3 regions of the Cellulosimicrobium sp. NPDC055967 genome follow, and region 1 is predicted to be linked to each of the others. Evidence: predicted binding sites of a transcription regulator. Region 1 holds the regulator's gene; each other region holds the start of a gene.
What was found. The regulator LexA, encoded in region 1, represses DNA repair genes until DNA is damaged. The targets are predictions, from matches to a motif close to TCGAACANNTGTTCGA.

Region 1 (6,997 bases):
GGCGCGTGGACGGCAGAACGGGGGCGGTCGTGTTCGACCGCCCCCGTCGGGACGCCCCCGTCCCCATCTCGCGCGTGACTCGCCTCACGCGCGGTGACGTGCACAGGAGTCGCGGTGGACCGCGTGCTCCTCGCCTCGTCCGCCCAGCCCCCCAGCCGGCGTTGTGAGGTGACACTAACTTAGGGTGACCTAAATGCCACCGCAACCCCTGCGCACCGTGCGGAGCCGTTTCCTCCCGTGTCCTGCGTCACACCGCACCGTCCTGCGTCACACCGCACCGGCCCCCTGAGACCGCGGGGCTCGGCGTCAGGCGGATGTCGGCAGGAGGATCCTCTGACCGGCCTGGAGGCCCGACGACGAGAGCCCGTTGAGCTCGGCGAGCCCGCTCACGACGTCGCGCAGGTCCTCGCCCGGGGCCGCCACGCCCTGCGCGAGCTCCCAGAGGGTCTCGCCCGAACTCACGACGTGGACCCGGACCTCCAGAGGCTCTCCCGGACCGCTCGCGACGGCGACGCCCACCCGTGCGGCGAGCAGCAGGACCACGGCGGCCAGGAGCACGAGGACCACGCGGCCCCGCCGCGTGAGCCGCAGCGGCCGCTCCCCCGCTCGCCCTGCCCCAGGGCCGAGGGGCCCGACCGTCGAGATCGTCATCGCATCCATCCCTGCTCCGTCCCGGCCCGCGGGCCCGATCGCCTTCCCCGGTCGATCGGACGCCGCGAGCCCTTCGCCTCCGCGCCGACCCGGACCGGTCGAACACGTGTACGTAGAACACCTGTACGAAGGTCTATCACGAACGACCCACGGAGTCGAGACATGCTCGAACAGGTGTTTGATTCGTGTCGCAACCTCCCCTAGCCTGGGGTCAGGTCGGTTCGCCGGACATGTCCGCTCGGACCCGGAGGGGCGACCGAGGTCCCGGAGCGCACGCGCCGGGGAGGGGAGGCTGCAGGCCCGGGAGGCGTCGGCGGCCGCGACGGACGAAGGCGGAGCGACCATGGCGGGACGAGGCACGGACAGGGCACGGGGGCTCGCCGAGGTGCGCGAGCTCCCGGACGGGTCGGCGGGAGGTGACGGGCTCACGCCGCGGCAGCGCCTCGTGCTCGAGACCATCCGCGCGTGCGTCGAGCAGCGCGGCTACCCGCCGAGCATGCGGGAGATCGGCGAGGCCGTGGGCCTGACGAGCCCGTCGTCGGTGAAGCACCAGCTCACGACGCTCGAGCGCAAGGGGTTCCTGCGGCGCGACCCGAACCGCCCCCGCGCGATCGAGGTCGTTCAACCGGACGACGCGCGCCGCGCCACCCCGCTCACGGCGGCGGGCTCCGCGACCGAGCCCGCGTACGACGAGGCGCACCCGGCGCCGTCGTACGTCCCGGTGGTCGGCCGCATCGCCGCCGGCGGCCCGATCCTCGCGGAGCAGGTCGTCGAGGACGTCTTCCCGCTGCCCCGCCAGCTCGTCGGCGAGGGCGAGCTCTTCCTCCTGCGGGTGCAGGGCGACTCGATGGTCGACGCCGCGATCTGCGACGGCGACTGGGTCGTCGTACGCCGCCAGCCCGTGGCGGAGAACGGCGAGATCGTCGCGGCGATGATCGACGGCGAGGCCACGGTGAAGTCCCTGCGCCGCGCGGACGGTCGCGTCTGGCTCATGCCGCACAACGCGGCGTACGACCCGATCCCGGGCGACGACGCCCAGGTCCTCGGGCGCGTCGTCTCCGTCCTGCGCAGCCTCTGAGCGCACGGGGTCCGGTCCCCGTCGTCGTCCCCGTCACAGTCACAGTCACCGAGCACGGCGAGAGCCGGGTGGTCGTCGACCACCCGGCTCTCGCGGTGCGCGGACCCCGTCGGCGGGCCCGGTGGGTCAGAGGCCGAAGCGCCGGGCGACGCCCCGCAGCGACTCCGCGGACGAGCGCAGCCCGGCGAGCTCTGCCGCGGCCAGCGGCACCTCGACCCGCTCGCTGGCGCCGCGACGGTCGACGAGCGTGGGCAGCGAGAGGCACACGTCGTCGAGCCCGTACGCGCCGTCGAGCAGCGTCGAGACGGGCAGGATGCGGTGCTCGTCGTCGAGCACGGCCTCGATGATGCGCGTGCCCGCGAGCCCGACGGCGTAGTTCGTCGCCCCCTTGCCCTCGATGATCCGATAGGCCGACTGCACGACCTCGCGCGCGATGTCGTCGCGCACCGCCTCGGTCAGCGGGCCACGGCCACCGAGTCCCGGCCACTCGAGGAGCGGCACGCCGCCGATGGTCGCCGAGCTCCATAGCGGGATCTCGCTGTCGCCGTGCTCGCCGGCGATGTACGCGTGGACGTTCTGCACCGCCACGCCGCAGTGCTGGGCCACGAGGAAGCGCAGGCGCGACGAGTCGAGCACCGTCCCGCTGCCGAAGAGCTGCGACGGTGGCAGCCCCGAGAACTTGAGCGCCGCGTACGTGACGATGTCGACCGGGTTCGTCACCATGACGTAGACCGCGTCCGGGGCGACCTCCACCAGCCCGGGAAGGATCGTGCGCATGAGGCCGATCGTGCCCTCGGCGAGGTCGAGCCGCGTCTGGCCGGGCTTCTGCTTGGCCCCGGCCGTCACGACGACCACGTCGGCCCCTGCGCACACCGCGACGTCGTCCGACCCCTCGACGCGGGCCATCGGCATGAACTGGATGCCGTGCTGGAGGTCGAGCACCTCCGCCTCGACCTTCGCCCGGTTCACGTCCAGGAGCGCGACCGTGCGCGCGGCCCCGCGCATGAGGGCCGCGTAGGCCAGCGTCGACCCGACGGCGCCCGCGCCGACGATCGCCAGCTTGGTCGTCCGCGCTCCCCCTCCCGGCCCGCCCGTGGTCGCGTCGCCCGTGCCGTGCGGGGACGTGCTCGTCGTCATGTCGCCTCCGTGAAGTTCGCTGGGTTCCCTGATGCTCGCGGGAAAGGACTCAGCCTAGAGCGGTGAGGCGCCGGAGCGCAGCGGTGGCGACGTCACGGTCCGTCGTCTGCCAGAACCCCGGCATGGACCGCGTGAGGAACGTCCCGTAGCGCGCGGTCACGAGGCGCGGGTCGAGGACCGCGACCACGCCACGGTCCGCCGTCGACCGGACGAGCCGACCGGCGCCCTGCGCCAGCAGGAGCGCGGCGTGCGTCGCCGAGACCTGCATGAACCCGTTGCCGCCCGCGGCCTCGACGGCACGGGCCCGCGCCGACTTCACCGGGTCGTCCGGGCGCGGGAACGGGATCCGGTCGATGAGCACGAGATGGCACGACGGCCCCGGGACGTCGACGCCCTGCCACAGCGACAGCGTGCCGAACAGGCACGTCGCCGGGTCGTCGGCGAACTCGCGCACGAGCGTGGGGAGCTGGTCGTCGCCCTGGCACAGGATCGGCACGTCGAGCCGCTCGCGCATCGCCTCCGCAGCGGCCACCGCGGCGCGACGCGACGAGAACAGGCCGAGCGTGCGGCCGCCCGCCGCTTCCACGAGCGCGGCGATCTCGTCGAGCTGGTGCTCCGTGGACGCCTCGCGGCCGGGCGTCGGCAGCCGCTTGGCGACGTAGAGGATGCCCTGCCGCGCGTAGTCGAACGGGCTGCCGACGTCGAGCCCGCGCCACCGCGGCGCGTCGGCGTCCCCGCTCTCGCCGCCGCCGAGCCCGAAGGTGCGCGCGACGGCGTCGAAGCTCCCGCCGAGCGCGAGCGTCGCCGAGGTGAAGACCCCGGTGCGCTCGGCGAGCAGGTGCGTGCGGATGAGGCCCGCGACGCCCAGCGGGGCGGCGTGCAGGCGGCTCGCGCCCTCCCCGAACCGGTCGGCCGACCAACCGCCCTCGCCGGGCCGGGAGCACCAGAGCACGTCGTGCCCGGTCGGGTCCGCGGCCATGCGCTCGGCGACCTCGAAGAGCTGCAGCATGGTCGACTGCGCCATCTTCAGGCCGGAGTCGGGCTGGGCCGGCTTGGTGACCCCGGTCTCGGGCTTGAGCGTCGAGAGCACCTCGCGCGCGGCGTCGCGCACGGCGGCGACGGCGGAGCGCGCGCCCTCGGGCAGCCCGTCCGGGAACCGCTCGGCGGGCAGCGCTCCGACGACCGTGCCGAACGCGGCCGAGGCCGCGTCCAGCGCGTCCGTCGTGACGCCCCCGTGCCGCCGCGCGAGGCGGGCCGCGCTCTCGATCGCCGGGACGGAGAGGTCGACCGTCGCCGCCGCGGTCACCCGGTCGGCGAGCTCGTGCGCCTCGTCGACGACGAGCACGTCGTGCTCGGGCAGCACGCCGGGCGAGCCCATCGCGGCGATGCCGAGCATCGCGTGGTTGGTCACCACGACGTCGGCCTCCCGTGCCGTCGCGCGCGCCTTCTCGGGGAAGCACTCGGCGAGCAGGGGGCACCGCTGGCCGAGGCACTCGAGCGCCGTGACCGAGACCTGCCGCCACGCCTTGTCGCTCACCCCCGGCACGAGGTCGTCCCGGTCCCCGGTCGACGTCTCGTCGGCCCACTCGCGCAGGCGCACGACCTGCTCGCCGAGCGCCGCGGCGCTGGTCCCGCCGCGTGCGGCGGGGTGGTCGGCGGCGCCCGCGGACTCGCCCGGCAGGTCGAACAGCGTCGGCTCGTCGGCCGGGTACCCGCCCGCGATCTTGTGGACGCACAGGTAGTTGTGCCAGCCCTTGAGGAGCGCGATCGTCGCGGGGCGCGGGAGGCGGTCAGCGACGGCGTCGGCGACGAGCGGGAGGTCGCGCGTGATGACCTGGCGCTGGAGCGCCAGCGTCGCGGTCGAGACGATCACCCGCTCGTCGGTCGCCACCGCGTGCCGCACCGCGGGCACGAGGTACCCGAGCGACTTGCCCGTGCCCGTGCCCGCCTGCACCACGAGGTGCTCCGACCCCTCGATCGCGTCGGTGACCGCGCGTACCATCGCGTGCTGGCCGTCGCGCCGCGCGCCGCCCAGCCGCGTGACGGCGACGTCGAGCAGCGCGTCGACGTCGGGCACGTCGCCTCCCGCGGTGCCGGCCGTCGTCCCCGGCCCCTCGGCGTCGACGCGGTCGGGGGCAGGTCGCGTGGAGGGGGGCACCCGCCGAGTCTACGGTCGGTCACCCACGGGGCGGAGGCCCTGTGGACGACGGCGCCGGGCACGGCACGGCCCCGTGCGGCAGGAGCCGCACGGGGCCGTGGAGAGCGTCGGGCCGAGGTCCGGTGCGGGCCGGTCAGCCCTGGGCCGAGGCCCCGACGAGCTCGGTCGCGAGCGCCTGGGCGACGCGACCGCGCAGCAGCGTGCCCTCGGGCGTGTGCTCCTCGTGGTCGATCTCGCCCTCGGTGTGGACCCGGTGCACGAGGTCGCCGCGGTGGTAGGGGACGACGACGTCGATCTCGACGTCCGGGCGGGGCAGCTCGTGCGCGATGAGCTCGCGCAGGTGCTCGATCCCCTCGCCCGTGTGCGCCGAGACCACCACCGTGCGCCGCTCGCGCAGCCGGATCCGCGCGATCGTCTCGGGGTCCGCGACGTCGGCCTTGTTGAGGACGATCACCTCGGGCACGTCCTCCACGCCCGGGATGTCGGCCAGGACGTGGCGCACCGCCGCGATCTGGCCCTCCGGGTCGGGGTGCGACGCGTCCACCACGTGGAGCAGCAGGTCGGCGTCGCCGACCTCCTCGAGCGTCGACCGGAACGCCTCGACGAGCTGGTGCGGCAGCGCGCGGACGAACCCGACGGTGTCGGCGAGCGTGTACACGCGACCGTCCTCGGTGCGCGTGCGGCGCACCGTGGGGTCGAGCGTCGCGAACAGGGCGTTCTCGACGAGCACGCCCGCGCCCGTGATGGCGTTGAGCAGGCTCGACTTGCCCGCGTTCGTGTAGCCCGCGATCGCGACGGACGGGACCGCGTGCCGCTTGCGCGACGCGCGCTTGGTCTCGCGGCCCGGGGCCATCGCCTGGATCTCCCGGCGCAGCTTGGCCATGCGGTTGCGGATGCGGCGGCGGTCCAGCTCGATCTTCGTCTCACCCGGACCACGCGAGCCCATGCCCGCGCCCGCCCCGCCGACCTGACCACCGGCCTGCCGGGACATCGACTCGCCCCACCCGCGCAGGCGCGGGAGGAGGTACTCGAGCTGGGCGAGCTCGACCTGCGCCTTGCCCTCCCGGGACTTCGCGTGCTGGGCGAAGATGTCGAGGATCAGGGCGGTCCGGTCGATCACCTTGACCTTGACGATGTCCTCGAGCGCACGCCGCTGGGAGGGCGCGAGCTCGCCGTCGATCACGACCGTGTCGGCTCCGCTGGCGGCGACGACGTCGGCCAGCTCGGCTGCCTTGCCGGAGCCCAGGTACGTGCCCGGGTCGGGCTTCGCGCGGCGCTGGATCACGCCGTCGAGCACCTGGGAGCCCGCCGTCTCGGCGAGGGCCGCGAGCTCGCGCAGCGAGATCTCGGCCTCCTCCGCGGACGTGGGGGCGCCGTCCTCGCGCGGGTCGGAGCCGGGGCTCCACAGCCCGACGAGCACGACCTTCTCGAGGCGCAGCTGCCGGTACTCGACCTCGGTGACGTCCTCGAGCTCGGTCGACAGGCCGACCACGCGGCGCAGCGCGCTGCGCTCCTCGAGCTCGAGCTGCTCGCCGTCGTGCCGTGCGTGGACCGTGCCGCCCTCGGCGCGCGCCGTCCCGGCCCGAGCGAGCACCCGCGCCACGACGTCGCTCGCGATGTCCCGCGTCGCGCCGGTCGGCTCGTCCTGAGCCGGGGTGGGGTTCGCCGGTGAGTTTGCCGGGGTAGCGCTCATGTGCCGCCTTTCGTCGGGAAGAGGCGCGCGTGCGCCCTGGTGACACAACAAGCGTGGCACGGGAAATCGTCCCGGGGCCAGCGGATAAGCCGGTGAGCCCTGCGCGGACGGAGCCGGCCGCCGTCGTCCGCGTGCCGGTCCGCGTAGGATCGGCCGACGTGACCGAGGACCAGGACCCCGCCGTCGACCCTGCGCACGACAGCACGCAGGACCACTACTTCACCGCGAAGCCGGCGTCCCCCGCCGAGCGCCGCACGATCTCCGTGCGCCTTGCGGGACG
Region 2 (6,997 bases), on a different contig from region 1:
ATGACATCCAGGTAGAGCTCTGTCGGCTGACCGCCGCGCGCGGCACGCGGCGCTCTGGGGCGACTCAGGTTGCTACATCTGCATGTCGGCGAAGCGCTGGTAGTGACCTTGGAACGCGACGGTGATCGTGTCGGTAGGGCCGTTACGGTGCTTGGCGACGATCAGGTCAGCCTCGCCCGCGCGCGGCGACTCCTTCTCATAGGCGTCCTCGCGGTGGAGCAGGATCACCACGTCAGCGTCCTGCTCAATACTGTTGTGTGCGGCGATGCCGTTGGCGACGAAGTTGTGCCCGTCGAGGACGGTGGCGTCGTAGACCTGCTTCTCCCCCATCGGCTCGATCGAGACGACCTCGTCCCACAGGAGGTCGTTGACCGCCATGATCTCGAGCTCCTCGCTCTCAAGCACGGCCGCGATCTTGCCGAGGCGATGCCTCGACGGAGAGTTCTTCCACGGCGCGCTGCCACAGAACTGGGTCCCGATCGCTTCGGCGAACTCACGGTGCGTCATGCCGCGCTCGACGAGGATGTCGCGGACGTCGTCCCAAACCCGGCGCGGGACGGTGTCGACGTTCGTGTTGGCGCGCGTCTCGCGGATGATCGTCAGCAGCTTCTCGGCGATATCGCCTCGGTCGCCGTGCACGCCGATCTCCTGGAGGAAGCGGCGCTGGTCGTCCACCCCGCTCACGTCCAGCGTGTACCCGGGACGGTACGACCCCTTGGGTGTCGCCGTCCGTACACGCGTCGAGATGCCGAAGCGCAGCAGGAGGCGTGACAGCCCGTCGACGATCTCGCGCGAGGTCGAGGCGTAGTAGATCCGCCCGCTGCGCCCGTTCTTGTTGATCGTCACCAAGCCGTCCGTGGCCCAGATGTGCTTGATGAAGAGCGCGATCTGGCGCTTCGGCAGGTGGAAGACGCTCGTCGGGATGAACTTCTCGTGGCTGCGTGCGCCGAACAGCCCCATGTCGTCGAGCCACTCGGCGATCGGGTTCCGGCGACCCCTGGCGAGCCGGTAGGGCGCGGGGAGGCGCAGGGTCGTGACTCGGGCCGCGGCGTAGTCGTCGCGGATCGGGGTGATCCCGAAGGCACCCGCCGCCTCGGAGACGGTGGCGAGGTTCCGCTCGTCGATGGAGGCATAGCGGATCGGCTGTCGCTTCACGAACGACCCGTCGCCGAGGAGGTGAGCCAGCATGACGACCTTGCGGTCGTCCCACTCGAGGTTCCGTTCCGGCCCGGGGACGTGGCGCGGCACACCGATGCGCGACCCGACCTCCAGGTCTCCGAGCGCGGTCCAGCCGTCATAGGTGAGGAACGGGTGGTTCGCCGTCGCCTCGATCTCCTTGCCCGACGCCAGTCGCATCCGGAACACGGGCTTCACGCCCGTGGGGAACACGTGCGTGAGGTGGCGGCGGACGTACTGGAGCCGGTCGTTGAGCGCCCACACGGGGACGTCCTTGGCGTTGAGCGCGAAGAGTTCGCCCAGGCTCGTCTCTGCGCCGGTGTCGGCGCGCAGGATCTTCGTGTCCTCGGTGAGGCAACCCGACTCACGCAGGTCGCTCATCTGCGGCTTCTTGTCTCCACGCTGCTCCGGACCGCGGTTCAGCTGCGAGATCGCGATGACCGGGACCTCGAGCTCCTTCGCGAGGAGCTTCAGCGCACGCGAGAATTCCGAGACCTCCTGCTGGCGCGACTCGACGCGCTTGCCGGAGCTCATGAGCTGGAGGTAGTCGATCACGACGAGCTTGAGGTCGTGACGCTGCTTGAGGCGCCGGCACTTCGCCCGGATCTCCATGAGCGACATGTTGGGCGAGTCGTCGATGAACAGCGGCGCCTCCGCCACCTTGCCCATGGTCGACGCGAGCTTCTGCCAGTCCTGCTCGTCCATCTTCCCGGACCGCATCCGCGTCAGCGGAACCCGCGCCTCCGCGGCCAGAAGTCGCATGGTGATCTCGTTGCGGCTCATCTCCAGCGAGAAGATGACGGACGCCATCTGGTGGTGCACCGCGGCGTGAGTCGCGACGTTGATGCCGAGCACGGAGTTGTGCGTCGGCACCATCGATCGTCCTGCCAGGTACAGGTGCGAGGGATGGTCGACCTCGACGCAGCGCACCGGCACCGACTCGACCCGGCGGACGTCGACGACGAACCGTGACGTGGGCCGCGCGGTGCCCGGGCGACGACGCTCCTTGTGGACGAGGCGCTTGCGCTCCAGCCAGAACACGTCGTCCTCGGTCGTGAAGGTGATCGTGTACGCCGTCGACGACGCCTCGGTCCGCCCCTTCACGGTCTTCGTCGACCATCCCGTGCGGTACCCGAGCGACAGGATGAGCTCACGCGTCTCGCGTGCGAGCCGCTCGTTCGTCAGGCTGATCTGGACGCTGCCCTGCGGCATGACGGTGCCGTCGGTATCGAGCAGACCCGCCAGGAGCTCCCGGCGCTGGGACTCGCTCGCGCGGAGGTACGCAGCCGGGATGTGGTCGGTTCCCGACGCACCGGGCGCGCGCAGGTCGTCCGCGTCCGGCCGCGCGACGTAGCCCAGCCCCTCGAGCCGCATCGCGATCTCGGGGTCGGCGGACGTGAACTCGGCGCGTCGGGAGCTGCCGTCGCCCAGCCAGACCCCGAGTGCATAGGGATGGATCGGGAGGTCGGCCTCGGGAAGGTCGAGCGGCGCCGCGGTGGCGATCGAGTGGTTCGCGCGCCGGTCGGCCGTCGCGGTCCGGACCGTGGCGGCGAGCTCCTCGGTCGTGCGCACGGACGACTCAGGCGTCTCGCCGGCGCGTGCCGCGCGCCGCTGGGCGCGGGTCGAGGTCACCCACTGGTGCTGCGCGTCCGCGACGATCACCGTGCCGTCGTCGAGCTCGACCTCGTAGCACGGGCGGTCGACCATGACCTCGGTCGCCCCGACGACGCGCGTGGGTGTTCCGTCCGCGGACACGAGCAGGTCGCCGACCGCGACGTCGCCCATCGTCGTCCAGCCCGACGGCGTGACGAGGGGCGTGTCGAGGGCGAGGGCCTTGCCGATGGCCGGTCGCGCCGCGACGACGATCATCTGGCCGGGGTGCAGACCGTTGGTGAGCCGGTCGAAGTCGGAGTAGCCGGTGGGGACGCCGGTCATGCCCTCGCCGCGGCCCTGGGCCGCCTCGATCTCGTCGAACGTCGGGCCGAGGATCTCCGAGAGCGGAAGGTAGTCCTCGGTGGTCCGACGCTCGGTGACGGCGTAGACCTCGGCCTGGGCGTTGTTGACGATCTCGTCGACGTCGCCGCCGTCGGTCGCGTAGCCGAGCTGGACGATGCGCGTGCCGGCCTCGACGAGGCGCCGGAGCACGGCGCGCTCGCGCACGATGCGCGCGTAGTACCCGGCGTTCGCGGCGGTCGGGACGCCAGCCATGAGGTCGTGGATGTACGGGGCGCCACCGATGCGCTGGAGCTCGCCGCGCTTGGTGAGCTCCGCGACGACGGTGATGGCGTCGGCGGGCTCGCCGCGGCCGTAGAGGTCGATGATCGACTCGTACACGACCTCGTGCGCGGGACGGTAGAAGTCGGAGCCGCGGATCTGCTCGATGACGTCGGCGATGGCGTCCTTGGACAGCAGCATGCCGCCGAGCACGCTCATCTCCGCCGCGACGTCCTGGGGCGGTGTCCGGTCGAAACCTGACGGCCCCGGGCCCCCGTAGCTCTCCTCGAGCTCCTCGATCGACATGCGCCCCTCGCTCCCCCGAAGCCGCCACGACCCACGAGGGACCGCGCGACCGGGACAAACCTTCGTCGTACACGTGTTCTACCGCGGGCCACCCACACGACTGTCCCGGTGACCGCGCCTCCCGCCTCCGACAGGCACGACCCCGCGACACTAGAACGCCGTCCTGCAGGCCGCAAACGACCCTGTGCACGCCCGGTGGACAGGGACCCCCGAACCTGTGGACACAGTCCCCGTCACTGTGCACACCCGGTGGATAACCGTGTGGACAACGTCACGATCTCCCTGTGTACATCAGCGCGAGGGGCCTCTGACCAGCCTCGTCACTACCCTCAGGGGTGTGGAAGAAAGAAAGTCCGACGACACGCCGACGACACGCCGGACACCGCCCGGCCACTCCGGCGACACCCGGACGCCACCCGACCCCGCGCCGTCGTCCACAGGACGCCGCACCCGCTCCCTGCTCGACCGCGAGATCCTCGCGCTCGCCGTCCCCGCCCTCGGCGCGCTCGTCGCGGAGCCGCTCTTCGTCCTCGTCGACAGCGCCGTCGTCGGCCACCTCGGCACCGCGCAGCTCGCCGGGCTCTCGCTCGCCTCGACGCTCCTGGTCACCCTCGTCGGGCTGTGCGTCTTCCTCGCCTACGCGACCACGGCCGCCGTCGCCCGCCGCATCGGCGCCGGGCACACGCGCGAGGCGCTCCAGTCGGGCGTGGACGGCCTGTGGCTCGCCGTCGGGCTCGGCGTGCTCCTCGCCGCCGCCCTGTGGGCGACCGCGCCCTGGGCCGTCGGGGCGATGGGCGGGACGGGCGACGTCGCCGAGCACGCCGTCGTCTACCTGCGCTGGTCCGCCCTCGGCCTCCCCGGGATGCTCCTCGTCCTCGCCTCCACGGGCGTCCTGCGCGGCATGCAGGACACGAAGACGCCCCTGTGGGTCGCGGCAGGCGGCGCGACGTTCAACGCGGTCCTCAACGTCGTCCTCGTCTACGGTGCGGGCCTCGGGATCGCCGGCTCGGGCATCGGGACGGCCGTCGCGCAGCTCACCATGGGCGCGGTGCTCGTCGTCGTGGTCGTACGCGGCGCGCGCCGCCACGGCGCGTCCCTGCGCCCCGCGGCCGGCGGCATCTGGTCGAACGCGCGCGCCGGGGCGCCGCTCTTCGTCCGCACCCTCTCGCTGCGCCTCGCGATCCTCCTCACCGTGTTCGTCGCGACCGGGCTCGGCGAGGTCACGCTCGCCGGCTACCAGGTCGTGAACTCCGTCTGGGGGCTCGCCGCCTTCGCCCTCGACGCGCTCGCCATCGCCGCGCAGGCGCTCGTCGGCCACGGGCTCGGGGCCGACGACGTCCCGCGCGTCCGGGCCGTCCTGCGCCGCACCCTGCAGTGGGGGGTCGCGGCGGGCGCAGCCCTCGGGGTCGTCATGGCCGCGGGCGGCTGGTGGTTCGCGCTGCTCTTCACGTCCGACCTGGAGGTGCGCGCCGCGGTGGCGGTCGGCATGGCCGTGTGCGGGCTGCTCCTGCCCATGGCGGGCTGGGTGTTCGTGCTCGACGGCGTCCTCATCGGCGCCGGAGACGGCCGGTTCCTCGCCTGGGCCGGGATGCTCACGCTCGTGGTCTACGTGCCGTTCGCCCTCGCCGTCCGGCAGTGGGCGCCCGACGGCGCAGCGGGCCTCGCGTGGTTGTGGCTCGCCTTCGCGGGGGTCTTCATGGCCGCCCGCGCCGTCACCACGGGCCTGCGCGCCCGGGGCAGCGCCTGGATGGTCACCGGGACGGCGTGAACAGCACCAAGGCCCGGCCCCTCCGAGGAGGGACCGGGCCTTCGAGGACTGCTCAGCAGCAGATCAGGCAGCGACGACCTTCACCGCGAGGGTCGCGGAGACCTCCGGGTGGAGGCGGACGGAGACCGTGTAGTCCCCCGTCGCCTTGATCGGCTGGCCGATCTCGATCTTGCGCTTGTCGACCGACGCGCCCGCGGCGGTCACGGCGGACGCGATGTCCGCCGTCGTCACGGCACCGAAGAGGCGACCGGCAGCGCCGGCCTTCGCCTCGACGACGACCGGCTTCGACTGCAGCGAGTCGCGGATCGCCTTCGCGTCGTCGAGCGACGCGATCTCGCGGGCCTTGCGCGCCTTGCGGATCGCAGTCACCTGCGACTCGGCGCCCTTGGACCACGGCGTGGCGAGCTTGCGCGGGACGAGGAAGTTACGGGCGTACCCGTCCTTCACCTCGACGACGTCGCCGGGCTCACCGAGACCGGTGACCTCGTGGGTCAGGATCAGCTTGGCCATGAGTTCTCTCCCTTCCCGCTCAGCGAGCCGTCGACGTGTACGGCAGCAGCGCCATCTCGCGCGCGTTCTTCACCGCACGGGCGATCTGGCGCTGCTCCTGGACGGAGACGCCGGTCACGCGACGCGCACGGATCTTGCCGCGGTCGGAGATGAACTTGCGCAGCAGCGCGGTGTCCTTGTAGTCGACCGACTCGATCTTGGCCGACTTCAGCGGGTTGGACTTCTTCTTGGGCTTGCGCACCACAGGCTTCGCCATGGTGTTGCTCCTCTACAAGGTGCGATCCCCGCGCGCGGTCCGCACCGGCGAGCGGTGCGGCACCCACGGGGACGGGTGTGTGTTCTGGGAGTGGCGGGCGATCAGAACGGGGGCTCGTCGGAGAACGAACCACCGGACGACGCGGGGCCAGCCGTGGCCCACGGGTCGTCGCTCTGCTGCTGACCGCCGCCGGAGCTGAATCCGCCGCCGGAGGCGCCGCCGGAGTTGGCGCCACCTCCGTAGCCGCCACCGCCGCCGAAGCCGCCGCCACCGCCACCCGAGCGCTGGGCGCGGGTGACCTTCGCGGAGGCGTAGCGCAGGGAGGGACCGATCTCGTCCACCTGCAGCTCGACGACGGTGCGCTTCTCCCCCTCGCGGGTCTCGTACGAGCGCTGGACGAGGCGGCCCTGCACGATGACGCGCATGCCCTTCGTCAGCGACTCCGCGACGTTCTCCGCGGCCTCGCGCCAGATCGAGCAGCGCATGAACAGGGTGTCCCCGTCCTTCCACTCGTTCGACTGGCGGTCGAAGGTCCGCGGCGTCGACGCCACCGTGAAGTTGGCCACCGCCGCACCCGAGGGGGTGAAACGCAGCTCCGGGTCTCCCGTGAGGTTCCCGATCACCGTGATGACGGTGTCACCTGCCATAGCCAGCTCCTTCGTGTGTCGTCTGTGTCGTCGACGGCGCCGTGCGCCTCGCTCGTAACGTTCTCGCGTCGCTCATCCCACCACGCGGCGCCCACACGCGCTAAGGCGTGCAGCATCCCG
Region 3 (6,997 bases), on a different contig from region 1:
CCCGGCCGCTCAGGTCGGGCGACCAGTCGCCACGATGCCCGGTGTGCGGACGTTCGTCGCGAGAGGCTACGGCGCGGGAGGTGCCGGTGCGCGACGACCCCACCTCCCTCCCTGCCGAACCCACGTCGCCCGACCCCCACAGGCGAGCCTTCTCGGCGTCCTTCTCGGCGGTCTTCGTCGCGATGGCGACCTCCTTGGCCTTCCGGTCCGCCGCGGGCGACGACGGGTCGGGGCCGCGCAGCGACCCCCAGCGCTCGATGGACTTGCTCCACGCGTCGGCCTGCCCGACGTCGTACCCGAGCGCCCGGGCCGCGTCGCGCACGGCCGACTTGGGCCGGTAGGAGATGACGTTCGCGACCTGCGCGGCGTGCGTGCGCCCGAACGTCGCGTAGACGTGCTGGATGACCTCCTCGCGCCGCGCCGACTCGATGTCGATGTCGATGTCCGGCGGCCCGTCGCGCTCGGGCGCGAGGAAGCGCTCGAACAGCAGCCCGTGCTTCACCGCGTCGACGGCCGTGATGCCGAGCGCGTAGCAGACCGCGGAGTTCGCGGCCGACCCGCGGCCCTGGGCGAGGATCCCGTTGACCCGGCAGAACTCGACGAGGTCGTAGACGACGAGGAAGTACCCGGGGAAGTGCAGGTCCTCGATGACCTCCAGCTCGTGGTCGATCTGCGCCCACGAGCCCGCGACGGTCTCCCGCCCGCGCGGGCCGTACCGGTCCTCGCCGCCGCGCCGCACGAGCTCGCGCAGCCAGGTCGCCTCGGTGTGCCCGGCCGGAACGGGGTACGGCGGGAGGTCGGGCGCGACGAGGTGCAGGTCGAACGCGCACTCGTCCCCGAGCGCGGCCGCGGTCGCGACGGCCTGCGGGTGCCGGTGGTGGCGCGCGAGCATCTCCGTCGCGGTCCGCAGGTGCGTCGTCGGGGCACCGGGCAGCCACCCGTCGAGGTCGTCGAGCGACGAGCGGGCGCGCACCGCGGCGAGCGCCCCCGCGAGGTCGGCGTCGCGCGGCGACGCGTAGTGGGCGGCGGTCGTCGCGACGAGCGGCAGCCGGGCCTCGGCGGCGAGATCGGCGAGCGCCGCGTGCAGGTCGGCGTCGCGCGGGTCGTCGGTCGCGGTGATCTCGACGGCCACGTTGTCCGCGCCGAAGACGGCGACGAGCCGGTCGAGCTCGCGGCGCGCCGCGGCGCGGCCGGACGTGACGAGCGCGCGGCGCACCGAACCCTTGCGACAGCCGGTGAGCACGAGCCACTGGCCCGCGGCCTCCTCGCCGAGCCGGTCGAGGCGGTAGTCGGCGGCCCCCTTGGTCCCGGTCGCGAGGTGCGCGGTGGCGATGGCGCGCGACAGGTTGCGGTAGCCCTGCGTGCCGCGCGCGAGGACGAGCAGGTGGGTCGAGCGCGGGTCGGGCACGCCGGTGGGCGGGTCGAGCACGGGCGCGCCCGTGGCCGTGGGCGCCGGCAGGTGCAGCTCGGCGCCGAAGACCGTGGGGAGCCCGACCTTGCGCGCCGCCTCGGCGAAGCGCACGACGCCGTACAGGCCGTCGTGGTCGGTGATCGCGAGCGCCGACAGCCCGAGCCGCGCGCCCTCGGCGGCGAGCTCCTCGGGGTGGGACGCGCCGTCGAGGAAGCTGAACGCGGAGTGGGCATGGAGCTCGGCGTACCGCGGCCCTGCCGTCCGGTCAGTCATAGAGGCCCTCCACGGTCCAGCGCCCGCGGGTGCTCGCGAGGAGGAGCCCGCGGCCGTCGTCGAGCAGGACCTGCACGTGCACCCGGCGCCGCGACGCGGGTGCCCACCAGCGCTCGGCGAGCGGCCACGGCCCGGCCCAGTCCACGACGGCGCGCCCGGCCCCGGCCCCGGGGCCAGTGCCGGGGCGCAGCGCCTCCCGTCCGGAGGCCCCCGCGCGGCGCGCCTCCTCCTCGGGTGCCGGGGCGACCCACCGCACGGTCGCGGGCTCGCCGCTCATCGCGAGCCGGGCGTCGACGACGACGGGCCGCCCGGCGGCGTCGAGCACGACGACGTCCTGCGGCTCGACGGGCACGACCGCCGGCGCGGGGCTCGGCAGCGCGCCGGGCCACGGCAGGGCCGGGTCGCGCGGGCGGGCGACGTCCTCCCCGAACGGCACGAGGTGCACGCGGTCGGTCGCGTCGCGCCCGCCCTGGACCTGGACGCGCAGGACGGCGTCGCCGCCGAGGATGCCCTGCACGCGCCCGAGCGCGCGGTGGGCGCGCGCGTCCTCGCCGCTCGACGCACCCCACAGGCGCGGTTGCTCGGCCCCCGCGGGGACGACCTCCTCGGCCGTGAGGGACAGGCGGGTCAGCGGCGCGACGTCGGGCACGACGTCGGCGCCGCCGGGCGAGCCGCCTCGCTCGCCACCACGCCTGCCACCGCGCGCGGACCGGGCCGCGCGCGCGGAGCGGATGCTCGTCGTGGTGAGCCAGCCCTCGAGCTGCCACCGGACCTTGTCCGTGAGGCGCGCGGGGCTCATCGCACCCGGCCCGTCGAGCCGCCAGGTGCGCTCGAGGTCGTCCCCCTCCGTGGTCCGCGCGGTGATGCGCAGGCGCCCGGCGACGAGCGAGCGCGCGACGAGCTGGTCGTGCAGGTCCTCGGAGAGCCGCCGCGCGGCGAAGGTCGCGACGTCGACGCGCTCGGCGGGCGGGTCGAGGTCGGCGCCCACCGCGACGTCGGGCTCGACGCGGCGCCGCGCGGGCGGGCGCAGGTCCTCGCCGCGCGCGAGCCGGTGCGCCCACGCGCCGAGGTCGCCGAACCGCCCCTCGACGGTCGCGGGCGGCAGTGCCGCGAGCGCCCCGAGGGTGCGCACGCCGAGCCGGCCCAGGAGGTCGACGAGCTCGTCGACCGCGACGGCGGCGTCGGGGCGGGCGGCGACGTGCGCGAGGTCGCGCGCGGGCCGCGGGGCGAGGAACGCGGCGGAGCCGCCGGGCGCGACGACGGCGGCGTCCCGCGCTGCGAGCACGGCCGCGAGGATGCCGTCGGCGACGCCCACCTGGCTCTCGTGCCCGGTGCGCTCGGCGACGCGCGCGACGAGCGCCTCCGCGAGCGCGACGTCCGACCCGTGATAGCGGCTCGCCCCGGCGGCCGGCAGGAGCAGGAGGCCGGGCCGGGTGATCTCCAGCCCCGCGACGACGGTCTCGGCCGCGAGGGCGACGGGCTCGAACTCGCGGGCGTCGCGCGCGTCGTCGACGTCGAGCAGCTCGAGCTCCGGGCAGCACTCCCGGGCCCGACGGCGGCGCATGCCCCGGCGCACGCCGTGGGCCCGCGCGGTCGCGGAGACGGCGACGACGCGACGGCCGTCGTGCGTCGCGGCGGGGACGTGCGCGGGGACGTCGCGCACCGCCATCGCCGCGAGCACCGGCCAGTCCGGCACCCACAGGGCGGCCGTGCGGGTCGGGCTCGTGCTCATCCGACGAGCCGGAGCCGGGAGGGCCGGTCGGGGTCGTCGACCCGGGCGGGGCCGACGGCGGTCCCGTGGGCGGTCTCATGGGCGGTCGCGGCGGTCTCGGCCACGGTGGCGCCGGTCCCGGCCGCGGGCCGGGTGCCGCGGGCGTCCTCGGCGAGGAACGCGGGCCAGTCCTCGTGGGCGAACGGGAGCTCGACCTCGACCCGCACGGGGCGCGCGGCGCCCCCGCGACCCGCCCGCTCGACGACGAGCGTGCGCCGGCGCAGCCAGCCCGCCCCGCGGTCGGCCCCGGACCAGCCGCCGCCCGTCACGGTGAGCACGACGTGCGCGCCCGGCCACGCCGTGGCCGCGACGAGCAGCGCCCCGCGCTCGCGCGCCCGGGCGGTGAGGCGACGCCGGTCGGTGTCGGTGAGGGCGGCGTCGGGCCCGACGACCACGACGTCCAGGCCGTCGACGAGCGCCGAGATCGCGAGCGCCGCGTCGGGGCCGGGGCGCGGGACGAGCACGACGCGGTCGAGGTCCGCGCCGACGTCGGCGGCCGCGAGCAGCCCGACCGCGGGGAACCCGACCGCTGCGGTCCATGCCCCGGACCGGGAGGGCCGCGCGACGAGCGCGAGCAGGAGGCTCGTCGAGCCGCGCACCGCCAGCGCGGTGCCACGCTGCAGGGCGCCGAGCGGGAGGAGCGGCGCGAGCGCGTCGTGCACCGGCCACACCCGCTCGTCCGTGCCCGCGTCCCGGCTCGGGTCCCGCATCGCGACGTGGCGGCCGCGGGCGCGCGCCGGGCGCTCGGCCGGCACGACAGGGGTCGGCCGGGCGACCGTCGGCGAGGAGACGTCGGCGAGCGGGACGTCGGCGCGCGGGACGTCGGCGCGCGGGACGGCGGCCGGTGCTGCCGGGACCGCGGGGGCGGCGACCGTGCGGTGTCGGCGGACGCCCGTACGCTCCTCCGCACGGCGCAGGACGGCGCGGGCGCGCTCGGCCTTGTCGACGGCCGCGACCGTCGGGTCTGGTGCCCCCGCCCGTTCGGCGGGGTCGGCGAGAAGGGTCATCTCGCCTCCCGGGATGCTGCTCGGACGGGACGCGCACCGCGCGTCGACTGCTGGGGGCGTCGTTCTGCACCCACCATCGTTCGAACAGGCGTTCGAACACTTCCAGTGAACGACCGCCGTCGCGGGGTGTCAACTCCGCAGGTGAGAGCCGTCGGCTTCGTCCGAGATGCCCGCCGCAACCCTCGACCGTCGCTCGAGGGTTGACCCGAACCCTCGACCTCTACCTGAACCTCTTCCTCCCGCCGAGCACGGAGTCGCAGCCCGTGCGGCGTGCAGAGCGAGCCACGACCGCATGCTCGGCAGCCGGTCCTCGCCGCACGATGCCCCGCCGGATGGCAGGCTGGCGCCATGGACGCCCGCACGACCCTGCCCACGCTCGGCTCGCTCACCTGGGAGCCCGCGCTCGACCACCTCGACCTCGTCGCCCCCGTGACCGCCGACGCGCTGCGCCGGTGGGCCGAGGCCGACCCGGACGTCGCGGCGCTCGTCGCCGTGACGGAGATCGACCCCGACCTCGCGGACACCGCGACGCTCAACGCCGCGTTCGACCTGCCCGTCGAGGCGTCGGCGAACTGCGTCGTCGTGGGCGGCGCGCGGGCGGGCGACGAGCGGGTCGCCGCCGCCGTGGTGCGCGCGCACACGCGCGCCGACGTCAACACGCGCGTCCGCAAGCTGCTCGACGTGCGCAAGGCGTCGTTCCTGCCGACCGACCGTGCGACGGCCGAGTCCGGCATGGAGTACGGCGGCATCACGCCCGTCGGGCTCCCGGACGGGTGGCGCGTCCTCGTGGACTCGCGCATCGTGACCGACGGCGCGCACGCGCTGATCGGCAGCGGCGTGCGGCGCTCGAAGCTGCTGCTTCCCGGCGACCTGCTGGGCCGCCTGCCCGGTGTCGAGGTCGTCGAGGACCTGGCCGTCCCGGTCGCCTGACCCGCCCAACCCGCCGAGCACGACATGAAGGTCGCCACAAGCTCCTTGGCGACCTCCATGTCGTGTTCGGCGGGCGATCGTCAGCGATCCAGGACGACGAGGCGCTGCGTCGCGCGCGTCATCGCGACGTAGCGGTCGACCGCGCCCTCGACGCCGTCGCCGAACGTCTGCGGGTCCACGAGGACGACGAGGTCGAACTCGAGTCCCTTCGCCGTCTCCGGCGTGAGCACCTGCACGCGCGACGCCCCGTCCTCCCCGAGCCGCGCCGCGACCGACTCGGTCGACGCCGCGACGGACCCCGCGCCGCCGATCACGCAGGCCGTGCCCTCGGCGTGCTCGGCGAGCCACGCGTCGAGGATCCCGTCGAGGTCCGCGACCGCCCCGTGGGCGACCGGCACGCCCGTGCTGCGCACCGACGTCGGGACGTTGGCGTCCGGGAGCGCCGCCCGGATGACGGGCTCCGCCGCCGCCATGACCTCCTGCGGCGTGCGGTAGTTGACGCTCAGCGACGCCTCCGCGACCCGGTCGAACCCGACGCGCCCGAGCCGCTCGCGCCAGCCCTCCGCGAACCCGTGGCGGGCCTGCGCGCGGTCCCCGACGACCGTGACGCTGCGTGACGGGCAGCGCCTCAGCACCATCTGCCACTCGGCGTCGGTGAGCTCCTGCGCCTCGTCGACGACGACGTGCGCGAACGGACCCGCGAGCCGGTCGGGCGTGGCCGTGACCAGCGCGCCGTCGTCGACGAGCGCGTCGCGCAGGTCCTGCCCCTTGAGCATCGTCATGACCATGAGCTCGCTGTCGTCGGACGCCACGAGGTGGTCGACGACGTCGTCCATCCGGGCCCGCTCGGCCGCCGCGGCGGCCTCGTTGCGGCGACGGCGTCGCGACGCCTCCGGGTCGCCCAGGCGCTGCCGCGCGGCGTCGAGCAGCGGCAGGTCCGCCGTCGTCCAGGCCTGCGCGTCCGCGCGCTGGAGCGCGCGCACCTCCGCGGGCGTGAGCGACGGCGCGCACAGGCGCAGGTAGGCGGGCACCGACCACAGGTCGGCCACGAGGTCCGTCGCCTCGACGAGCGGCCACGCGCGGTCGAACGCGGCGCCGAGCGCGCGGTGGCTGCGCAGGGCGCGGCGCACGTCGTCGGCCGACAGGTCCCCGGCGTCCTCCGCGGTCTCCTCGCCCACCGTCTTGTCCACGAGGATCTCGACCAGCGCTGCCCAGACGTCGTCACGCGCCTCGTTGTGCGGGGTGCCGGGGTCCACGGACTCGAACGCCTCCGCCCAGTCGGCGGTGGAGAGCCAGACGTCGGCCCACGGCGTCTCGACCTCCATGCCCTCGGTGGGCGGGCGCTCGGAGAACCGCACGGCCGGCTCGATCGCCGCGACGAGGTCGGCAGACGCCTTGAGCCGGGCGACCTCGGGGTCGGTCTCCGCGCGCGCCGTCGCGCCCTCGGGGACGAGGTCGCGCAGCGTGCAGGTCTGCACGCCGTCCTCGCCGAGCCCGGGCAGCACGTCGGCGACGTAGGAGAGGTACGGGCGGCTCGGCCCGACGACGAGCACGCCCCCGTGCCCCGCGCCCACCTGGGGGTCGGCGTACAGGAGGTAGGCGGCG

Region 2: the regulator LexA is predicted to act here: its motif matches at 3,762-3,777, upstream of ACFC2L_RS05355 (replicative DNA helicase).
Region 3: the regulator LexA is predicted to act here: its motif matches at 4,543-4,558, upstream of ACFC2L_RS14095 (YbaK/EbsC family protein).

Annotation. Positions count from the first base shown of each region.
Region 1 is NZ_JBHJYJ010000007.1:141,646-148,642, reverse strand. Features, by position in the region: gene ACFC2L_RS11545 (LysM peptidoglycan-binding domain-containing protein) at 307-651, opposite strand; gene lexA (transcriptional repressor LexA) at 995-1,729, shown strand; gene ACFC2L_RS11535 (L-lactate dehydrogenase) at 1,856-2,866, opposite strand; gene ACFC2L_RS11530 (ATP-dependent DNA helicase) at 2,916-5,024, opposite strand; gene hflX (GTPase HflX) at 5,158-6,717, opposite strand; gene ACFC2L_RS11520 (class I SAM-dependent methyltransferase) at 6,876-6,997, shown strand, end outside.
Region 2 is NZ_JBHJYJ010000003.1:118,415-125,411, reverse strand. Features, by position in the region: gene ACFC2L_RS05360 (hypothetical protein) at 1-2, opposite strand, end outside; gene ACFC2L_RS05355 (replicative DNA helicase) at 73-3,696, opposite strand; gene ACFC2L_RS05350 (MATE family efflux transporter) at 4,154-5,464, shown strand; gene rplI (50S ribosomal protein L9) at 5,528-5,974, opposite strand; gene rpsR (30S ribosomal protein S18) at 5,994-6,230, opposite strand; gene ACFC2L_RS05335 (single-stranded DNA-binding protein) at 6,332-6,877, opposite strand.
Region 3 is NZ_JBHJYJ010000010.1:106,023-113,019, reverse strand. Features, by position in the region: gene ACFC2L_RS14110 (error-prone DNA polymerase) at 1-1,684, opposite strand, end outside; gene ACFC2L_RS14105 (DNA polymerase Y family protein) at 1,677-3,416, opposite strand; gene ACFC2L_RS14100 (hypothetical protein) at 3,413-4,462, opposite strand; gene ACFC2L_RS14095 (YbaK/EbsC family protein) at 4,811-5,392, shown strand; gene helR (RNA polymerase recycling motor ATPase HelR) at 5,473-6,997, opposite strand, start outside.